Regions from separate parts of the Pseudarthrobacter sp. NPDC058119 genome, predicted to be linked through region 1. Evidence: riboswitches for the same ligand, from Rfam matches in the RefSeq annotation. Region 1 holds a riboswitch; each other region holds the start of a gene.
What was found. Region 1 has a riboswitch for thiamine pyrophosphate ahead of thiD (bifunctional hydroxymethylpyrimidine kinase/phosphomethylpyrimidine kinase). Riboswitches for the same ligand answer to the same signal wherever they lie in the genome.

Region 1 (7,131 bases):
GCGGCCGCTGACGGACTCGGTCCAGATCCCGGCCTTACGCTCCGCCTCAAGCTCCGCGCGGGCGGCAGCCTTGGCCTCGCGGCGCTCCTGCTGCTCTTCGCGCTTCTGGCTGCGGGTGGGCCGGTCGCCGATATCGGCGAACCGGACGTCGGTGCCGCGCGGCGAAGCCAGGAGCTCAGCTCCTGCCATCATCGTGGGCTCCCAGTCGAACACCACGCCGTCGTCCTCGCCGATGACCACCGTGTCACCGGGCTTGGCGCCCTGCTTGAACAGTTCGGTCTCAACACCCAGCCGGGCGAGCCGGTCCGCCAGGTAGCCGATGGCCTCTTCGTTGGTGAAATCGGTTTGCTTGACCCAGCGCACGGGCTTTTCGCCCAGGACGCGGAACAGCGGTTCCAGGTTCTTTTCCTCGCGGCGGATCTTGAACCCGGCTTCATTGACGGCACGCGGCCGCAGCACGGCAGGCTGCACCTTGGGCGGGGCGGCAGCCACTGCATCGCGGGCGGCCTTGACGATCTCCGCCATGGCGAAGCCGAGCTGCCGCAGGCCCTCATGGCTCGTGGCGGACACCTCGAAGACGCGGTAGCCGCGCGATTCGAGTTCCGGGCGCACGAACTCAGCCATGTCCTTGCCGTCGGGCAGGTCCACTTTGTTCAGCGCCACCAGCCGGGGCCGGTGGTTCAGCGGAACCACTTCGCCGTCCTGGCCGGCATAGCTCATGTCGACGGCGTACTTCTCCAGCTCGCCCTCGATGATGGCGAGGTCGGTGAGCGGATCCCGGTCCGACTCAAGGGTGCCGCAGTCCAGCACGTGGACCAGGGCCGCGCAGCGCTCGACGTGGCGGAGGAAGTTGTGGCCCAGGCCCCGTCCCTCGCTGGCGCCCTCGATGAGGCCGGGAACGTCGGCGATGGTGAACCGTACGTCGCCGGCCTGCACTACGCCCAGGTTGGGAACCAGGGTGGTGAAGGGGTAGTCGGCGATCTTGGGCCGGGCAGCGGACATGGCTGCAATCAAGCTGGACTTGCCGGCAGACGGGAAGCCCACCAGCGCGATGTCGGCAATGCTCTTGAGCTCCAGGACGATGTCCCGGGAGTCCCCCTCGATGCCGAGCAGCGCGAAGCCGGGGGCGCGGCGCTTCTGCGAGGACAGGGCAGCGTTGCCGAGTCCGCCCAGGCCACCGGCGGCCGCCACGAACTCGGCGCCTTCCCCCACGAGGTCGGCCAGGACTTCGCCGTCCTTGGTCTTGACCACTGTGCCGTCCGGTACGGGCAGGACCAGGGTCTCGCCGTTCTTGCCGCCGCGCCAGTCGCCCATGCCGGGGCCGCCGTTGCTCGCGTGCCGGTGCGGTGCGTGGTGGTAGTCGAGGAGGGTGGTGGTCTGGTGGTCCACGCGAAGGATCACGTCGCCACCGTTGCCGCCGTTCCCGCCGTCGGGACCGCCGAGGGGCTTGAACTTCTCGCGATGGACGGAGACGCAACCATGGCCGCCGGTTCCGCCGGATACATGCAGTACTACCCGGTCTACAAAGCTGGCCACGTGGATCTCCTCAGGTGCTGTTTATGGGACGCCCGGGGACGCCACATCGATTGTAATGCTGTTAAAAGAACAGTGGAGCGGACCCTCAGGCCCGCTCCACCGCTTCAGAACTGGTTGTTACTCTGCAGCTGCAGCAGCAACGATGTTGACCACGCGACGACCGCGGCGGGTGCCGAATTTAACGGCGCCCGGGGTCAGTGCGAACAGGGTGTCGTCACCGCCACGGCCAACGCCGGCGCCGGGGTGGAAGTGGGTGCCACGCTGGCGGACGATGATCTCGCCTGCGGAAACAACCTGGCCGCCGAAGCGCTTGACGCCGAGGTACTGAGCGTTGGAATCGCGACCGTTGCGAGTGGAGCTCGCGCCCTTTTTATGTGCCATCTGAAATGCCTGCCTCTAAATTCTGGGGAATCTGTTGAAATACCTGAACAGTAACCGGTGGTTACTTGATGCCGGTGATCTTGACCTTGGTCAGTTCCTGGCGGTGACCCTGGCGCTTCTTGTAGCCGGTCTTGTTCTTGAACTTCTGGATGACAATCTTAGGACCACGCAGGTCCTGGAGGATTTCAGCCGTAACAGTTACCTTGGCCAGGTCAGCGGCGGCGGAGGTGACCTTGTCACCATCAACCAGGAGCAGTGCGGGCAGCTCGATGGTGCTGCCGGCTCCACCGGCGACGCGGTTCAGGGTAACGAAGTCTCCAACGGAAACCTTCTCTTGGCGGCCGCCTGCGCGGACAATCGCGTACACCACTTGGGAACTCACTTCTCTCGACGTTTATTACAAAATTTGCGTGCGGAACCGACTCGAAAAAGCCAAGGTTCCCGCTGTGCCTCAACGCCGTGGGGTCATAACCCAAGTGTTGGCGTAAGCACCGAAGATCTAGAATACGCTAAATCCATCTACGGCCGCAAATGAGGCTGGTTCCGGCGGCCCGGGTGTGGTAGTAACCACACTCCGGCGGGCAGCACCGCAACCATGAACTCCATAATAGCGGCGGCGCTCCCCGCAGGAGTCAGGAATGCAGCCTCGGCGCGTCGAAGAATTCCACCTCGAGGCGGCAGGACTGCTTGAACGCGGTCAGCATGGCCTCCCGCTCGGCGTCGGAGGCCTTCCGTCCTGCCGCGTCCACGATGGCGATGGCCCGGCGCGTTGCTTCGGCAAAGCCTTCGTCGGCATACGTCCGCAGCCAGGCAGCGTAGGCGTGCCCTTCCGGCTCCCCCGAGGCAACGAACTGGCCGTGCAGTTTTTCGCCCACCTCGGCGTAGAGCCAGAAGCAGGGAAGGACGGCGGCGGCCAGGACGGCATAGCTGCCCGACGCCGACGCTGCGGTGAGGTGGTCCACGTAAGCCTTGGTGACGGGGCCGCGGCCGCCCTGGGTGGGCCGGGTGCTGAGCCAGGAGCGGTGCAGTTCCGACTCCACCTCCAGGCACTGCTGCGAGGACCCTGCCCAGAACAGCTGTTCCGCTTCGGAGGGGGCCAGGGCACTGGCGCGTGCCAACACCCGGGAGTAGCCGTTCAGGTACAGGGCATCCTGGGCCAGATAGTAGGCAAAGTCCTTCTCGGGAAGGTCCCCGGCAGCCAGGCCGTGAATGAAGTCCAGGGCGTAGATGTCCGCGAGGTCCTGTTGGGCTTCCTCCCACAGCCGGGCAGCGAAGCCGCCGTCATGCAGGTCCTGCCGCACATGGTGGAAGTGGTGCACCGGTCCGTTTCCCTGGCCAACCTCGAGTTGGTCCGAGTTTTCAAGGGCGCCGGCAAGCCATGGCTTGACGGTCAGGAGCGATGCCTCCCAGTCGCCCAGGCGTGCCTGGACGGTGGCCATTGCGGAGGACAGGGAACAGCCGGTGCCGTGGCTGTTGCGGGTGTCGACGCGGTTTCCCTGCACCTCCACCACGTCCTGCGACAGGAGGCCTGCGGTATTGACCAGCGCATCCGGGCACTCCGCACCCGCCAGGTGGCCGCCCTTGACCAGGACGGTGGCGCCGGTGGCATCCGCCAGGCGCCGGCCCTGCTGCAGCGCTGCCGGCCAACTGTCCGCAAGTTCCGCGCCCACCAGCATGGCAAGCTCCGGCAGGTTGGGAGTAATGAGGTGGGCCAGGGGCATCAGGTCCCGGAGCGCGGCCTCGGCGGACTCCCTCAGCAGCCGGTCGCCGCTGGTGGCCACCATCACCGGGTCAAGGACAACGACGGCGGGACGGACCTTCTCCAGCCAGTGCCGGACAGTGCGGATCACGGCTTCGTCCCCCAGCATGCCGATCTTGACCGCATCGATCGAGATATCATCGCTGACCGCGTCCAGCTGCTGGGCCAGGAAGGCCGCGGGAGGAACGTGGACTGCCTGGACACCGCAGGTGTTCTGTGCCGTCAGGGCAGTAATGGCAGCCATGCCGTAACCGCCGTGCGCGGCAATGCTCTTCAGGTCGGCCTGGATACCCGCCCCCCCGGACGGGTCGGAGCCGGCGATGGACAGTACCCGCGGGACGTCCCGGCCGGTGGACAGCCCGGTGCTGAAGCCGGAGCGAGCTGGCAGGGGCATGAAAAGGGTCGAAGACAAGAGACATCCCTTCGCCGGTACTAGCCGGACAGGTTCAACGGGTCTGGATCTCAGCCGGCCTGTGCGCGGCACCCCGTGTCGGTTCCTACCCTAGCCGCTGCCACGGGGCTGTGGTAAAGGTGACAGCGGCCAGATGCAGGAAGTCCCCGCCGCGTGGACTGTTCCCCCTGTACTTTCGGGGGGAATGGTCCACGAGACGGGGACTTCACCTGTCGACGCCGTGGCTTGCCGGAATTTACAGCTCCGACGCCGGCACGCCGACACCGAGGATGATGGGTTCCTCGGCCGCCTTGCGGGGTTCCGGCTGGTCCTTCGCCGGTTCGGGCGCCTTGGCTGCGTGCGAGTGCCCAGCGGCATCAGCCTGGACGTTTTCATGGTGCTGGACGGCAGTCTCGTTGGCGGCACCCTGGGCACGGCTGGCGGCCCGGTGGCGCCGGGGCCGGCGCTGCCGCGACTGCTCCAGCGTGTGGTCCGAATAGTCCTTTTCAGGGGATGCCCCGGGAGCGGCACCGGCGGGGGCTTCCGCTGCCCCGCCGTCGGCATGCCCTTCCGGCGCCACCTCCGCTGCCGGCTGCACGGCCTCTGCCTGCCTGGCAGGCGCGTTCTCCACGGGAGAAGCCGGCTGGCCCAGGTGGGCGAATGCTTCCGCAAGGCGGTCCAGCGTCAGGGCAGGCTTCGGATGCTGTTCCCCGGCGTGCTCCACGAACGGAAGCGGGACTTCCTCGCCGCCGAACGTCAGGACCGCTGCGGGACGTGCCGGGGCGTCGGCGTCGTGCTTCTCCTCAACGGGAACCGGCGCGGGCTCCACGGACGGCACCTGCCGGGCTGCCGCCACCTCGTCGTCATGCAGGTGGGCTGCATGCGCGGCCGCGGCGATGTTCGCCAGGGCAAGCCTGGTTGCCTCAGCCTTGGCGTGCCGCTCGGCGTCGGAGGGGTCCGGCTGGACGGTGTGGACATGGACGGCAGGTGCCGGGGCGGCCTCGGGCTGCTGGCCGCCGCGTCCCCGCCGCCGCTTGCGTTCGGACCGGACACCGGGCTGGCCGTTGTCGTTCCGCTGCGCTTCCGGACGGGTCTCCGCGCGGGCTTCGGGACGGTTGTCGGTGCGCTGGACGTGGTGCTCGGCCGCCACGATGTTGGCGCGGCGGTGCTCCACGGGATCGTCGTGGGTCACGACGCCCCGGCCGGCGCAGGCTTCGCACTGCTCACCAAAGACTTCCAGCAGGCCCGTGCCCATGCGTTTACGGGTCATCTGGACCAGGCCGAGTGAGGTCACCTCGGCAACCTGGTGCTTGGTCCGGTCCCGGCCCAGGCACTCGACCAGGCGGCGGAGGACCAGGTCGCGGTTCGATTCGAGCACCATGTCGATGAAGTCGATCACGATGATGCCGCCGATGTCGCGCAGCCGGAGCTGGCGCACCACTTCCTCGGCCGCTTCGAGGTTGTTCTTGGTGACGGTTTCCTCGAGGTTGCCGCCGCTGCCGGTGAACTTGCCCGTATTGACGTCCACCACGGTCATGGCCTCGGTGCGGTCGATCACCAGGGAGCCGCCGGAGGGCAGGAAGACCTTCCGCTCGAGGGCTTTGTGGATCTGCTCGTCGATGCGCCAGGCGGAGAAGATGTCCTGGTCCTTGGTCCACTTCTCCAGCCGGCCCACCAGGTCCGGCGCCACGTAGGTGACGTAGGCCTCGATGGTGTCCCAGGCCTCCTCGCCGGAAACGATGAGCTTGGAGAAGTCCTCGTTGAAGACGTCGCGGACCACCTTGATGGTGAGATCAGGTTCGCCGTAAAGGAGCTCGGGGGCCAGGATCTTGGTGGACGTGGACTGGCTTTCGATGCCTTCCCACTGGGCGCGCAGCCGATTGATGTCGTGCGTGAGCTCTTCCTCGGAAGCGCCCTCGGCGGCGGTGCGGACAATGACGCCGGCGTGTTCGGGCAGGCGGTCCTTGAGGATGCGCTTGAGCCGGTTGCGTTCGACGTCGGGCAGCTTGCGGGAGATGCCCGTCATGGAACCGCCTGGGACGTACACCAGATAGCGGCCGGGCAGGGAGATCTGGCTGGTGAGCCGGGCGCCCTTGTGGCCCACGGGGTCCTTGGTGACCTGGACCAGCACGGTGTCGCCGGATTTGAGCGCGTTTTCGATGCGGCGCTGCTTGCCTTCGAGGTTGACGGCTTCCCAGTTGACCTCGCCGGCGTACAGGACGGCGTTGCGGCCGCGTCCGATGTCCACGAACGCCGCTTCCATCGACGGCAGGACGTTCTGGACCTTGCCCAGGTACACGTTGCCGATCAGGGAATCCTGCTGGGTCTTGGACACGAAGTGCTCGGCCAGGACGCCGTCTTCGAGGACGCCGATCTGGATTCTGTCATCGCGCTGGCGCACGATCATCTGGCGGTCCACGGACTCGCGGCGCGCCAGGAACTCGGCCTCGGTGATGACGGTACGGCGCCGGCCCGTGTCCCGGGATTCGCGGCGGCGCTGCTTCTTGGCCTCCAGGCGGGTGGAGCCCTTGACGCTGGTGACCCGGTTGCTCACCGGGGCTTCACTGACGGCGCGCGGCGCCCGGACCCTGGTGACCGTGTTGGGCGGGTCGTCGTCCCCGCCGCCCGTGAGCTCAAGGTCCTGGTCCCCGCGGCGGCGGCGACGGCGGCGGCGTGACGTCACGCCGTCCTCCACCTGGCCGGCGGCGTCCTCGTCGGACTCGTCCTCAGCCTCGGAACCGCTGTCCTCGTTGTCCTCCTCCGCCGTACCACCGATCCGGCTGCGGCCCCTGCGGCCGCGGCTGCGGCGACGGCGGCGGCTGGAGGAATCGTCGGTTTCTTCGGAGTCTTCCTCCCCGGGCTCCGCGGCGGCCGGCGCTGCGGGCCGGACTACGGTGCTGAGGTCAGGGGCCTGGAAGAGTACTGAGGTGGGGGAAGCGGGCTCCAGGAAGAGGGACCCGAAGGGGCTGGCGGCAGCGGCGGCCTCGCCGTCCTCGGCTGCCGGCACTTCCGTGGGCTGCTCCTGTGCCGGGGCACCTTCCGCCGCAGGAACTGCTTCCTGCCC
Region 2 (7,131 bases), on a different contig from region 1:
GCTTGGTGCGTGAGTCCGCGACGACGATGCGGTAGTACGGGGCGCGCATCTTGCCGAAGCGCTTAAGGCGAATCTTTACGGCCACTTTTGTGGTCACTCCTGTTTCAGAAAAAGGGGTGAACCCGGCTTTCTGCACCCGTGGGGCGGGCCGTACTTGCGGGCTCGAAGGACAGGATCCGGACGCGGAGAGAGGGGCCACGCAGATCGAGTACCTGTTTATTGTGCCAGATGAACGCCGTTATTTCGACTTGGCGTGGCCGCCGGCGGCGCCGCGGGAAGGTTTCCCGGGCGCGCCGGACAGGGTCAGGCGGACCAGACGTAGAGTCCAGTCCGCTCCGAATCGTTGATTCCGGCCGCAAGCTCGGCAAGCTGCTGCACGTAGGTCCGCGCCTGGGAGGCACCGAACGGCATGTCCTCCTGGCCGGCCCACTGCCCCGCAACATCGTCAAGGACGTTGCCCTCGCCCTCGGTTTCGTAGGTGAGAAGGTCGGCCAGGGCCCGGACCATGGCCGGCGGAACGGCGAGGAGGGAGTCGCTCGCGACGTCCACCATGGTCAGCTCGTAGTCGGCTCCGCCGGCATGGACAGCCGTCCCGGCAAGATCGCCGAGCTGTTCCAGTTCAAAGTCGGTGATTCCTTCGATCCGCACCGCTGCAGAATCCGCGGCGGAGGCGCTGCGGCCTTCATCAAGGAGGCCGGCGCGTTTCAGCGCGGCGTCATGGGTGGCGACAAAGATCTCGGTGAAGCCCATGGCTGGTGTCCTTCTTCCGTTGGCGGAACTGCGCGCCGGACACTTCCTGCCGCCCGGCCGTACGGAATCAGCCTAGTAGCTGCAGGGCCGCCCTTGCACGCCGGACCGGCCTCCCGCGAAGTGGCGCCGGAGGCCGCAGTGGTCAGCGGACGGCGACGCGGATCCGGTTGCGCCACGGATCTTCGAACCGAAGCTCCGAACCCGTGTGATGGGCGGGCACCCCGGCGACCTTGAGACGGTCAGTCAGGGTGCCGACGTCGTCCCCTGACGGAACCTCGATGAGCACCTCGCCAAGTCCCAGGGTGTCCTTGCGCGGACCCGCGCCGCGGCTGTTCCAGACGTTCATGGCCATGTGGTGGTGGTACCGGCCCGCGGAAACGAACAAGGCCTGCCCGTGCCAGCCGGCGGTCTTCTCGAACCCGAGGGTGCCCACGTAGAAGTCCCGGGCGGTCTGCACGTCGCCAACCTGCAGGTGGACATGGCCCACGCCGGCGGCTGTTTGCCGCTGTCCCTCCAGGGACTCTTCGGTGAGGTGCTGCTCGAGGTAGCGCTGCGGCGGGAGCGCCAGGCTGTCCATGACCACGTCGGTCCCGTTCCAGGACCAGTTGCTGCGGGGGCGGTCCCAGTACAGCTCGATGCCGTTGCCCTCGGGGTCGGTGAAGTAGAAGGCCTCACTGACCAGGTGGTCGGCGCTGCCGGTGAAGGCCCGCGGCTCGTACTGGGCAGCCGTGGCGACGGTGGCGGCAAGGGAAGCCTGGTCCTCGAAGAGCAGGGCGGTGTGGAAGAGACCCGCCTCTCCCCTGCCGGGAAGGTGCAGTCCGGGGGCCGGTGCGAGGTGGACCAGCGGCCTGCCCAGGCGGCCAAGGTAGAGGCCGCCGTCCTGTTCGGCGACCACCTCAAGACCCAGTGCGCGCTGGTAGTAGTCGGTCATGACCTTCATGTCGCCCACCTTGAGCATCACGGTGCCCATGGCGAGGTCGGCAGGAAGAAGATCCTGGCTGTTGGCTGATGCGGTCATTGACGGCTCCTTGCATTGGCGGCCGTCCCGGTGGCGGCCTGTCACACATTAAAATTACTTGAAGCTTCAATATATTCCAAGTCCCGGGAGCCAACTGTCAGCGAATGATCCGCCCTCCCAGCACCACGTGTTCCAGGGCCGTAATGGTCTGAGGTGCCGCGCGCGGGTCGTCCCGGCAGACAACGACGTCGGCGCGGGCCCCATCCTCCACGCCGTCCGCTCCCAGCCACGTCCGGGCTGCCCAGCAGGCGGCGTCGAGGGCCGCCTCCATGGGCAGGCCGGCGCCGTGCAGGGCGAGGATTTCGTCCGTGATCCTGCCGTGCCTGATCACGCTGCCGGCATCGGTACCGGCAAAGATGCGGACACCGGCCGCATGGGCTTCCGCTACCCGCTCCAGCCGGCGTTCCCAGAGCGCGCGCATGTGGGCGGCATAACGCGGGAACTTGGGTTCCGCCTGCGCGGCAATGTCGGGGAAGGTGGCGATGTTGATGAGCGTGGGCACGATCGGGACGCCCTGCTCCGCGAACCGGGGCAGGTGGCGGGGCAGGAGCCCGGTGGCGTGCTCGACGCAGTCAATGCCGGCGTCCAGCACCTGGTCCAGGGTGTCTTCGGCGAAGCAGTGCGCCGTTACCCGGGCCCCTTCGTCGTGCGCCGCCTGGACGGCATCGCGTATGACGGCGGCAGGAAACGACGGCGACAGGTCGCCGGCGCTGCGGTCAATCCAGTCGCCCACGAGCTTGACCCAGCCGTCGCCGTCGCGCGCCTGCTTTCGGACGGCCTCCACGAGGCCCTCGGGCTCCACCTCCTCGGCGAAGCCCCGCAGGTAGCGGCGCGTCCGGGCGATATGGCGCCCGGCCCGGATCAGCACCGGGAAGTCCCTGCCGCCCTGCATCCAACGGGTATCTGCCGGCGAACCCGCGTCCCGGACCAGCAGGGTTCCGGCGTTGAGGTCCGCCTGCGCCTGGTCCCTGGCCGCCGCGGGCTCGACCGGGCCGGCGGCCCCGAGCCCTATGTGGCAGTGGGCGTCGACGAAGCCCGGCAGCACCCAGCCGTCCAGAACCCGGTCCGGAGCAGCCGCCGGCCGGGTGAACGTCAGCTTGCCGTCCACGGACCAGAGTCCATGCCGCATCCTGTCCGGTGCGGTCAGGACGGGCCCGCGGAAGTGGATGATGCCTGCCATGGTGGTGCTCCTTTCGATGCCGGTCAGGGTAGCACCACGTTTATGACAAGGCCGCTCCGGGTGCCTGTGGTAGCTTCGTTCCTGACCACACGGGTGCCCTTGCAGGGGCTGAGATCGGGCTGGCGCAGCCTGCGACCGTTGAACCTGTCCGGGTAATGCCGGCGAAGGAAGTGAGTATTCCCTTGAGTACGCAAAACACCCAGTTGAACCCTGCCCTTCAGCCGTCCGCCGGTGTGCCGGATGGCACTTCGGTGCCGCCGGTGACCCAGTCGCTGAAGTCGCACTCACTCGCCTACCTTGCGGATGAGGCGTCCGGAATCCGGGTCCCGGTGACCGAAATTGCCCTTGAGCCGTCACCCAATGGCCAGCCGAACCCACCCTTCCGGTCCTACCGGACCGCGGGCCCCGGAAGCGACCCCGTCCGAGGCCTGCAGCCCTTCCGCTCCGAGTGGATCACGGCGCGGGCTGACACCGAGGCGTATGGCGGCAGGGCGAGAAACCTGCTCGACGACGGCCGCTCGGCCGTCCGCCGCGGCGCTGCCTCCGCGGAGTGGAAGGGTGCGCAGCCGGTGCCCCGCCGCGCCGTCGACGGCCGGACAGTGACGCAGATGCACTATGCCCGGCAGGGCATCATCACGCAGGAGATGCGGTTCGTGGCCCTGCGCGAGAACTGCGACGTGGAATTGGTCCGCAGCGAAATGGCCGCCGGCCGCGCCATCATTCCCAACAACATCAACCACCCGGAATCCGAGCCCATGATCATCGGCAAGGCCTTCCTGGTGAAGATCAACGCGAATATCGGCAACTCGGCCGTGACGAGTTCGATCGCCGAGGAAGTGGACAAGCTGCAGTGGGCAACCCAGTGGGGCGCCGACACCGTTATGGACCTGTCCACCGGCGATGACATCCACACCACCAGGGAATGGATCCTCCGCAACTCCCCCGTGCCCATTGGAACCGTCCCCATCTACCAGGCGCTGGAGAAGGTCAACGGCGAGGCCAACGCCCTGACCTGGGAGATCTTCCGTGACACGGTGATTGAACAGTGCGAGCAGGGCGTGGACTACATGACCATCCACGCGGGCGTGCTGCTGCGGTACGTCCCGCTCACCGCGAACCGCGTCACCGGCATCGTCTCGCGCGGCGGCTCCATCATGGCCGGCTGGTGCCTGGCCCACCACCAGGAGAACTTCCTGTACACGCACTTCGATGAACTGTGCGGAATCTTCGCCAAATACGACGTCGCCTTCTCGCTGGGTGACGGCCTCCGCCCCGGTTCCACCGCGGACGCCAACGACGCCGCCCAGTTCGCCGAACTGGACACCCTCGCCGAGCTGACGCAACGGGCCTGGGAGTACGACGTGCAGGTGATGGTGGAAGGGCCCGGCCACGTTCCCTTCCACCTGGTGCGCGAGAACGTGGAGCGGCAGCAGGAACTGTGCAAGGGGGCGCCCTTCTATACCCTGGGGCCCCTGGTGACGGATGTGGCGCCCGGGTATGACCACATCACCTCGGCGATCGGCGCCACCGAGATTGCCCGGTACGGCACTGCCATGCTCTGCTACGTCACGCCGAAGGAGCACCTGGGCCTGCCCAACAAGGACGACGTGAAGACAGGCGTGATCACGTACAAGATCGCAGCGCACGCCGCGGACCTGGCCAAGGGCCATCCCGGGGCGCATGAGCGCGATGATGCGCTGTCCAAGGCAAGGTTCGAATTCCGCTGGGGGGACCAGTTCGCGCTGTCCCTGGACCCCGTGACCGCGGAGTCGTTCCACGATGAGACGCTGCCGGCCGAACCGGCCAAGACAGCCCACTTCTGTTCGATGTGTGGTCCGAAGTTCTGCTCCATGCGGATCAGCCAGGACATCCGGGACGAATACGGGTCCGCGGAGGCCCAAGCGGCGCTGGCGGACATGGCTTCCGGCATGCGCGGGAAGAGCGAGGAGTTCCTGGCAGCCGGCGGCAAGGTGTACCTGCCGGAGCTGCGGGTCCCCGCTGAAGGCTAGGACGCCCGGGCGGGCTGGCTCCTGCCGACCCCGCTGATGAACTGGCGGATGGACCGGTCCCCATCATGGGAGTCCTGGGGCCGGTGCCCTCCCGCGGCAACGCGGTGCAGGGCGCCGGTCTCCCGGAGGTACCCTGCAATTTCCTCATAGAGTGGCTCCCACCCGCCGGTGAGGACAAGGGTGGGGACGCCCGGAACGATGTGCAGCGGCGCTTCCCACGAAGGCTCCTGGAGCCGCAGCCGCCGCGCGGACCGTTTCTCCTCGGTGGTGGCAGGCTGCTGGAGGTCGGTGGCGTAGATCCGGCGGACGAATTCGCGCTGGAAGTCGTCGTCGCTGAGCTGGTGGCGGACGTCGAACAGTGGCTGCATCAGGCTGATGTGGGCGGCCGTGGCCGGCAGTTCCGCCGTCAGAGACAGGCAGGCGGGCTCCACCAGCGTCAGGGAAAAGACCAGGTCCGGGCGTTCGACGGCGGCCATCATGGCGGCGATAGCCCCCTGGGCGTGTGCCACCACGTGTCCGCCCGCGGCGCCACGGCCGTCGTCGCCCAAAGACCGCAGGATGATCGCGGTGTCTTCCGCGAACGAAGATTCCACCGGCTCCGCGACGGCATCGTAGCCATGCCGGCGCAGGAACAAGGCGTCATAGGACAGTGCCATGCCGTGCTGGCGGGGCCACGCCGCGGCACCGAAGCTTCCGGCGCCGTGCACGAAAACTACCCTCTGCTTGAACATGTCCCAACCCTATTCCACGCTGCCGACATCCCCACGAAAAAGCGCCAGGTGTCGTCTTGGGCGGTCAAGACGGCACCTGGCGCTTCCTGATGGCGGGGAACTCCTACTTGCCCAGGAACTTGTCGAAGCCCTTGGGAAGGTTCAGCGACGACGGGTCGAAATCGCCGCCCTGCTGGCCGAACGCGGCACCGGTGGGCAGCGCCTTGGCGGCGTTGGCACGGCGGGCTTCCGCGTCCTTGCGCTCCTGCGCCGCCTTGGCGGGGTTGCCGGATTTTGCCTTCTTCTTGGGTGCGTTCTTTGCGTTCTTCCGCGCGCCGCCCCCGGCTCCGGGAAGGCCGGGCATCCCGGGCATCCCCGGCATGCCGCCCTGGGCCATCTTCTTCATCATCTTCTGGGCCTGGGCGAAGCGCTCCAGCAGGCCATTGACCTCGGACACATGGACGCCGGAGCCACGGGCAATACGTGCCCGGCGCGAGCCGTTGATGATCTTGGGCGCAAGCCGCTCATGCGGGGTCATGGACCGGACGATCGCCTCGACGCGGTCGATTTCGCGCTCGTCGAACTGTTCGAGCTGCTGCCGGATATTCTGCGCGCCCGGCATCATCATGAGCATCTTCTTCATGGAGCCCATGTTGCGAATCTGCTGCATCTGGGCCAGGAAGTCCTCGAGGGTGAAGTCCTCCTGGTCGGCGAACTTCTTCGCCATCCGGGCAGCTTCGTCCTTGTCCCACGCCTTTTCGGCCTGCTCGATGAGCGTGAGGATGTCTCCCATGTCCAGGATGCGCGAGGCCATCCGGTCGGGGTGGAAGAGCTCGAAGTCGTCCAGTCCTTCACCGGTGGAGGCGAACATGACCGGCTTGCCGGTAACCGACGCAACGGACAGCGCCGCACCACCGCGGGCATCGCCGTCGAGCTTGGACAGCACGATGCCGGTGAAGTTCACGCCCTCATCGAATGCGAGCGCCGTGTTGACGGCGTCCTGGCCGATCATCGAGTCGATCACGAACAGCACTTCGTTCGGGACAATGGCGCGGCGGATCTGGCGGGCCTGCTCCATCATTCCGGCGTCCACGCCGAGGCGGCCGGCGGTGTCGACGATCACGACGTCGTGCAGCTTCTGGCGTGCTTCCTCCACACCGGCGCGGGCTACGGCCACGGGGTCGCCGGCGGGCTGGTCCAGTTCCGTGGAGGTGGCACCGGGGTGCGGGGCGAAGACCGGCACGTTGGCGCGCTGGCCCACCACCTGGAGCTGGGTGACGGCGTTGGGGCGCTGCAGGTCGCAGGCCACCAGCATGGGGCTGTGGCCCTGGGCCTTCAGCCACTTGGACAGCTTGCCGGCCAGGGTGGTCTTGCCCGCGCCCTGGAGGCCCGCGAGCATGATGACGGTGGGCCCGTTCTTTGCCAGCCGGATGCGCCGGGTTTCACCGCCGAGGATCTCCACGA
Region 3 (7,131 bases), on a different contig from region 1:
GGCCCTGGGTCCACCCCTTCTCGCTCCGGGCGTCCCTCAGCATGGCGGCAACGTGTTCAGCGGTTTCCTGGGTCATACCGCGAATATATCATAAATGAGTTATGCAGCCCGACCTGGAGGGCCAGCAGGGGATGCATCACACGCGATACCCATTCGGTGCGATAGGGAAGTAAGCGTAGCTTTTACGGGACCTAGCTGCCGAGCCACACCATGTTCCACGTGCCTGCAGAGACAGCCGCTGCCAGCGCAAGTCCTGCCACCAACACACCGCCGGCGACCACCCAGGAGTCCAAGGGGCTGAAGGTGGATTCCCTGGCCCACGTCCGCCGGCCGCCGCCGAATCCCCGCGCCTCCATGGTCACGGCGAGCCTCGACGCACGCCGGATGGCCTGCACCAGCAGTCCGAAGCTCTGGCCCAGCGTCGCCTTCACCCGCTGGCCGAGGCTGCCGCGGGCGCCTACCCCCCGGGCACGGCGCGCCATCCCGATGGTCTGCCACTCCTCTGCCATGAGCCCCACCAGGCGCATCGCGGCGAGGGTACCCAGGACGAACCGGTGGGGCAGCCGGGCCTTCTGCGCCAGTGCATCGGCGAGATCAGTGGGGTCGGTGCAGCTCATCAGGAGCACTGCCGGGAGGGCGATCGCAAAGCCGCGCAGGAGGAAGCCGATGCCCAGCTGGAGGGAACCCTCGCTCATGCTCCAGATGCCGACGTCGAGCAGGATCCTTCCGCTGTCCGGCGCCAGGATGGCGGTACTCCAGCCGCCGATGGCTGCGGCGAGGATCAACGGCCATCCGCGCTGCCACAGCAGGGACACGGTGAGCCCGGCCAGGGGAAACAGCATCAGTTCGAAGACCAGGGCCACTGAGGCGGACACCCAGTCGATGGACAGCGCCAGGACCGCCGTGATGAGCAGGACCGCCGCGAACTTGCTGAGTGGATTGGCGCGGGCCAGGAGGGCGCGGTTGCCGCCCAAGGTGAGTTCCTGCCTCATGGTGCCACCGCTTCCGTGGCGGCCATCCGCAGTTCCGTTCCGCCCAGGGCGCCGGTGAACTCGGCGTCGTGGGTCACGGAAACCACCGCCGTGCCGGCATCCAGGAGCTCGGACAGGAAGGATGCGAGTTCGGCCCAGGTATTGGCATCCTGCCCAAAAGTGGGCTCGTCCAGGATCAGCACCTGGGGGCTGGCGGCAAGGACGGTGGCCACCGAGAGGCGGCGCTTTTCCCCGCCGGAGAGCGTATAGGGGTTGGCGTCCACCAGCTGGGTGAGCCGCAGGCGCTCCAGCAGTTCGTCCACCCTGTCTTCGCCGTGCCCCAGGTGCTTCGGGCCGAACTGCAGTTCGTCCAGCACCTTCCCGGTGACGAACTGGTGTTCCGGTTCCTGGAAGACCGTGCCCACCCGTGAAATCAGTTGCTCGGCCTTCCATTTGTAGGGGTCGATGCCGGCGCCCCGGCTGAGGTCCAGCGTGGCGGACACCGTCCCTGCCACGGGCTCCAGCAGGCCGGCCAGGGTCAGGGCGAACGTCGACTTGCCGGCGCCGTTGGGACCGGTGATGGCCAGGGCCTGCCCGGCGCGGACCTGGGCGGCCACGCCCTCCTGGACCGGCACCGGCGGTGTCTTCCGAAAACCCTGGCGGCGCGGACGCTCCCGGGACACGGCCAGCTGCTCAGCGGCCAGCAGGAGGGTGCCCGTTCCGTGGGCCGGGACGGCGGCGCGCGAACGGGTGGCCGGGACGTACCCGGGGACCCACACGCCGGCAGCGGCCAGCATGGTCCGCGCCTCGTTGAGCACGTGGTCCGGCGGGCCGTCCAGGAGCACGGCGGGCTCGCTGGCGGAGCCGGGCTGCAGGACCACGATCCGGTCCACCAGGTCCTTCCACACGGACACGCGGTGCTCCACGACCACCAGGGTGGCGCCGGTTTTGTCCAGGGAGCGGGCCACGGCGTCCCGGACTTCGAGCACGCCGTCCGGGTCCAGGTTGGCGGTGGGTTCGTCCAGCAGGATCAGGCCGGGGCGCATCGCCAAGATGCCAGCGAGCGCCAGGCGCTGCTTTTGGCCGCCGGACAGGGCCGACGTCGGGTGGTCAAGCGGGAGGTGGGAGAGTCCGACGTCGGCCAGCGCTGCCTGCACGCGGGGCCAGATCGCGTCGCGGGGCACCGCGAGGTTTTCGGCGCCGAAGGCGGCGTCGTCCCCCACCCGGGAGAGGACCACCTGCGTCTCGGGGTCCTGCTGCATCAGGCCGGCGCGGCCGCGCTGGGAGCGGGGCGCGGCGCCGTCCACCAGGAGCGAACCGGACTCGTCGGCGTCGCCTGCCTCGCCGTCGTCGTTGATGTCTCCCAGGACGCCGGCCAGCGCGTGCAGCAGCGTGGACTTCCCGGCGCCGGAGGGGCCGAGCAGCAGCACCCGCTCCCCGGGGGCGATGTCCAGGTCGAGGCCGTGGACGGCGGGTTTGGCCCGGCCGGCGTGCCGCCAGCCCCAGCCGCGGGCGGTGACGGCGGCGGGGCGGACCGCGCCGGAGTCCTGGGAGGGTGCCATCAGGAGAAGACGGGCTCCGTGGCGGCCTTGCGGGACGCGAAGGAGCTCAGGACGCCGGTGCGGGCCAGGCCGCGGGTGGCGAGCCAGGCCAGCGCGCCGGCCAGGATGGCTCCGGAAATGGTGGTGAGGACAATGTAGGCCAGCTTGTCCGCGCCGGAGTAGGCGATGTTCCAGCCCCACGGTGCAAACGAATCGTTCAGGCCGCAGAAGAATCCGGCCGCAGCGCCTGCCAGCAGGGACACGGGCAGGTTGAATTTCCGGTACACGAAGATTGCGAAGATGATTTCCGCGCCCAGGCCCTGGATGAAACCGGAGAAGAGGACCGAAGCGCCGTACTGGGAGCCCATGAGCAGCTCTCCGGTGGCGGCCACGGTTTCGCAGAACAGGGCAGCCCCGGGCTTGCGGATGATGAGCATCCCGAGCACGCCTGGAATCATCCATCCGCCGGCGAGCAGCCCGGTGAGGGGTGGGTAGGCGGCGTTCATGGGAGCGGACAGGGCGGCGGCGCCCTGGTCCCAGGCCCAGAAGATGACGCCGCCGGCGATGGCCACCAGGGCGGCGACGACGATGTCCACGACGCGCCAGGACTTGCTGGTGGTCTTCTTGATTGCTGCAGTGCTCATGTGATCCTCCTGGGAAACAGGAGGGGAAAGTGGACCCGGCCGGCGGCCTGTGGCCGTGGAACCGCGACACTTTGAGAACTCGACTCCCTTGCGCCGGTACTAACCGGATCAGGTTCGAGGGTCTGCGGCTGTCCGCACTCTCAGCGCCCACCTGCGGTGCCCGGCTGGTGCCAGGTTGCCCGACGGCGGCGCTCCCCTGTCGTTTTTAGTGTTGCTTTTGGTGTGGGTAACGCTTGTTGGTGTGCCCGGTTGGGCGAGGTCAAGTTTACACCTGGCAGGGCTGGATTGCGGGGCCCCGTGCGCCAATCCGCCGGATATGACCGGGTCCGGTCTGGAATGCGCCGCGCGCCGGCCGGAAGGCAACCTTAACTGCCAATGGCAGCGGCACGGACCCAAGGAGGTTCCAGCCGCTGCCGTGGAGGCGGTTTGTCGTTTAGGGCGAGAGCTCTTCGAGGACCCGGCCTTTGGTTTCGATGGCGAAGAAGATAGTGATCAGGCCGCCGATGAGGGCGACTGCTGCGAAGACGGTGAAGACGAAGCTGATGCCGTAGTTGTCGACGATGTAGCCCACAAGGATGGGCCCGATCGCTGAGCCGGCGCGGAGCCAGGCGCTGCCGAAACCGGTTCCGATGGCGCGCAGCCGGGTGGGGTAGAGCTCGGCGGAGTAGAGGTACAGGGAGAAGGAGATGGTTTGGAGGATGGCGTAGGCGATGCTGGCGAACACCACCACTTGGGTGGCGGAGACGGCGCCGAGGGCGGTGAGGACGACGAGCGGCACCGTGGCGGCGAGGAATGCCCACGAGTACCAGCGTTTGCGGCCGACGCGGTCGATGAGCAGTGCGCAGACGATCGACGCGACGACGCCTACTGCCGACGTGACCCAGCCGTAGGCGAGGCTGGTTTGCAGCGGAAGGTTGAAGGTCTGCTTGTAAAGCGTGGGGAGCCAGGTGATAAGGCCGTTGTTGACCATGTAGACGCAGATCCAGAGCATCCAGATCATGAAGGTGCGCTTCTTGTAGATCCCGGAAAACAGTTCTCGCCAGCTGGTGCGGGCCGTTGCCTTCGGATCCACGGGGCGGACGACAGGATCGGAGAGGGTGTGTCCGGCTTTTCGCGCTTCCTTTTCCAGCATGGCGACGACTGTCTCGGCCTTGTGGATGTGGCCCCTGGAGGCAAGCCAGCGCGGGGATTCGGGCATGAGCCAGCGCATGGGGATGGTGAGGAGGGCGGGGATGATGCCGACGATGAACATGGCCTTCCAGCCAACGACCGGGACGAGGAAGTACCCGGCGATGCCGGCGAACATGAGGCCGACGGGGAAGATGACCTCGTAGAGGAGGAAGAAGCGGCCGCGCTTTTTGGCGCCGACGAATTCGTTGATGTAGGCGCTGGCGACCGGCACTTCGCCGCCGGTGCCGATGCCTTGGAGGAACCGGAAGATGATCATTGACGTGGCACCCCATGCGAAAAGGCAGGCGACGTCCATGGAGACGAAAAGCAGGATGGTGATGAGCAGGACTGGAAGGCGTCCGATGCGTTCGGCGAGTTGGCCGAAGAAGAGTGATCCGAAGATTTGCCCGACGTAGCCGGCGGAGAGGATCATTCCGATTTCCCCGGCGTTCAGGTGCCATTCGGTGGACAGCTGGGGCATCGCGAAGGCGATGGCCAGGACGGTGTACGCGTCGAAGAACGTGGCTGACCCGATGACCACGCGGATCAGGGTCAGGCGCCGGGTGAGCGGGAGCCTCTCGAGGCGGGCTACGAGCTCTGCATTGATCCTGGCGGCGTTGGGGCCGCCCGCCATGGTGGTGGTGGTGGTGTTCGGCTCGCGCATTGCGAGTCCTCCTTCTCCAGCGGTGATGCTGGGGTCCTCATTGACCAAGAGTGGAGATGGCTAAAGCCTAGGGGAGGATGGCGGGAGTTGCTCCCGCCATCCTTGGGATCCGTGGATCAGACAGCGGCGGTGACTTTGCCGATGTTGGCGGCGGCGAAGGCTTCCGCGATTTCGGTCTCGGCGCCCTCGGGCAGGGGCAGGAGCGGGGTGCGGACCGTGGCGTGGTCCAGGATGCCGCGGTTCACCAAGCCCCACTTCAAGGCGACGGTGCCCTCCATGTGGGAGCCGCGGTGGTAGACATTCTTGGTCACCGGCAGCAACCGCTCATGAATGGCGTGGGCACGCTTGTAGTCCTGCGCCTTGCCGGCCTCGATGAGTCCGACGAGCAATTCGGGGGCGATGTTGCCGTAGCCGACGAGCAGGCCATCGACATCGAACATTGTCGGCAGCAGGTACTCGTCATGGCAGGACAGGATCTGCAGTTCGGGGTACGCGGCGCGCAGGGCGGGGATTTCGGTGTACCAGCGGCGCATGTTCCGGACGCCGTTCTTCGTGGCGAAGACGCCTTCCTGGCCGGCGATCTCCAGCTGGGTGTCGAGGTCGTAAGTCGCCTTGGTGTTGTCGGGGTACTGGAAGAGGATCAGCGGCAGGCCGGACTCTTCATAGATCTCTTTGTAGCGCGACTGCGGGGCGCCCTGCTGGTAGCCGAAGCGCAGCCAGCCGTGCGAAGGGTAGACCAGGCCAGCGGATGCGCCCGCCTCGACGGCCTTTTTGGCCTCGAGGGCCGCGGTCTTGTTGCCCTCCTTGGTAATGCCGGCCACGACTGGGACGCGGCCGTCGGTGGACGCCACGAACGCGCGGATAACGTCCAGCTGCTCCTCTTCGGTGAGGAACGTTCCTTCGCCGGCGTGGCCCAGGACGACGAGGCTCTTCACGCCGTCAATCGATCCGAGCCAGGAACCCAGGCGCTGGATCGCATCGAAGTCGACAGCGCCATCTTCGGTGAACGGGGTGACGGGTGCGGGGCTGAGTCCGCGGAGATCGAGTGCCATTGCAGCTACCTTCTTGTCTTCTTTGATGGTCGGTAGTCCCGCTAGAATGAAATCGTTTGCGGGAACGTTTTCAAGTTTGCACGTGTCACAGGTCACTGTCAAGGGAACGTTTGCAAGAAGGAGGAATTAGAGTGGCTGTTACACCCTTGCTGAAGAGGAGAACCGCGATGGAACGGGCCGTCCCCGGCGAAATCATCACCCTGAAGGACGTCGCGGCTGCCAGCGGCGTGAGCGTCTCCACGGCCAGTCGCGCCCTGGATGAACGCACCACGTCCAGATCCGCAGCTGCAGCCCATGTCAGGAAAATCGCCGAAGAACTCGGGTACCGCAGGAATTCTTTCGCCTCCAGCCTTCGCCGCGGCGAGACAAGGACCTTGGGCGTCCTCGTTCCCAGGCTCAGCGACACGGTCATGGCTTTGATGTTTGAAGAGCTCGAAAAAGCCGCCTCATCCCGGGGCTACTTTGCTATGGTCGCCACCAGCGGGGACGATCCTGACGATGAACGCCGCGCGGCGGAGACCCTCTTGGACAGGAACGTAGACGGCCTTATCCTTGCGACTGCCCGCCTCGATGACGAACTGCCGCGGCTGCTGCGTGAGCGCCGCGTAGCGCATGCCCTGGTACTCCGCACCGACGGCGTCAGCCCCTCTGCGCTTGGCGACGATGAGGTCGGCGGCTATCTCGCCGTGCGCCACCTCATCGACCTCGGACACCGAGATATCGCCGTCGTCACGGGCCCTGCCTTTACCTCGACGGGAACGGCGCGTCTGGCAGGAGCCCGCAAAGCCTTCAATGAAGCTGGCATCCGGTCCCGGGAAGACTGGCTGATCGCTGCGGGTTACGGCATCGAAAACGGCTACACGGCGGGTGAGAAACTCTTGGGAGGAACGCCACAAACCCGCCCTACAGCGATCTTCGCCGCCAACGACAACATCGCCATGGGTGTGATGGCCGCGGCCCACCGCAGCGGAATAAGCATCCCCGACGATCTGGCCTTGGTCGGATATAACGACACGCCCCTCTCCGCGCGCCTGCCCACCCCACTTAGCTCAGTCCGCGTACCCCTGGACCAGATCGCAGCCACCGCCA

Region 2: it holds a riboswitch for thiamine pyrophosphate, as region 1 does, so the genes downstream of both, thiC (phosphomethylpyrimidine synthase ThiC) here and thiD (bifunctional hydroxymethylpyrimidine kinase/phosphomethylpyrimidine kinase) in region 1, are expected to answer to the same signal.
Region 3: it holds a riboswitch for thiamine pyrophosphate, as region 1 does, so the genes downstream of both, ACFVTD_RS09490 (ECF transporter S component) here and thiD (bifunctional hydroxymethylpyrimidine kinase/phosphomethylpyrimidine kinase) in region 1, are expected to answer to the same signal.

What each region holds. Positions count from the first base shown of each region.
Region 1 is NZ_JBHVTN010000008.1:63,372-70,502, reverse strand. It holds gene obgE (GTPase ObgE) at 1-1,536, opposite strand, end outside; gene rpmA (50S ribosomal protein L27) at 1,654-1,917, opposite strand; gene rplU (50S ribosomal protein L21) at 1,979-2,287, opposite strand; gene thiD (bifunctional hydroxymethylpyrimidine kinase/phosphomethylpyrimidine kinase) at 2,550-4,070, opposite strand; TPP riboswitch at 4,078-4,174, opposite strand; gene ACFVTD_RS16720 (Rne/Rng family ribonuclease) at 4,324-7,131, opposite strand, start outside.
Region 2 is NZ_JBHVTN010000001.1:16,103-23,233, forward strand. It holds gene rpsP (30S ribosomal protein S16) at 1-85, opposite strand, end outside; gene ACFVTD_RS00105 (hypothetical protein) at 304-750, opposite strand; gene ACFVTD_RS00110 (VOC family protein) at 893-1,768, opposite strand; gene ACFVTD_RS00115 (amidohydrolase family protein) at 1,866-2,948, opposite strand; TPP riboswitch at 3,028-3,135, shown strand; gene thiC (phosphomethylpyrimidine synthase ThiC) at 3,131-4,957, shown strand; gene ACFVTD_RS00125 (alpha/beta hydrolase) at 4,954-5,688, opposite strand; gene ffh (signal recognition particle protein) at 5,792-7,131, opposite strand, start outside.
Region 3 is NZ_JBHVTN010000003.1:338,306-345,436, forward strand. It holds gene ACFVTD_RS09475 (UDP-N-acetylglucosamine 1-carboxyvinyltransferase) at 1-76, opposite strand, end outside; gene ACFVTD_RS09480 (energy-coupling factor transporter transmembrane component T family protein) at 192-992, opposite strand; gene ACFVTD_RS09485 (ABC transporter ATP-binding protein) at 989-2,533, opposite strand; gene ACFVTD_RS09490 (ECF transporter S component) at 2,533-3,156, opposite strand; TPP riboswitch at 3,224-3,364, opposite strand; gene ACFVTD_RS09495 (MFS transporter) at 3,590-4,990, opposite strand; gene ACFVTD_RS09500 (dihydrodipicolinate synthase family protein) at 5,107-6,042, opposite strand; gene ACFVTD_RS09505 (LacI family DNA-binding transcriptional regulator) at 6,210-7,131, shown strand, end outside.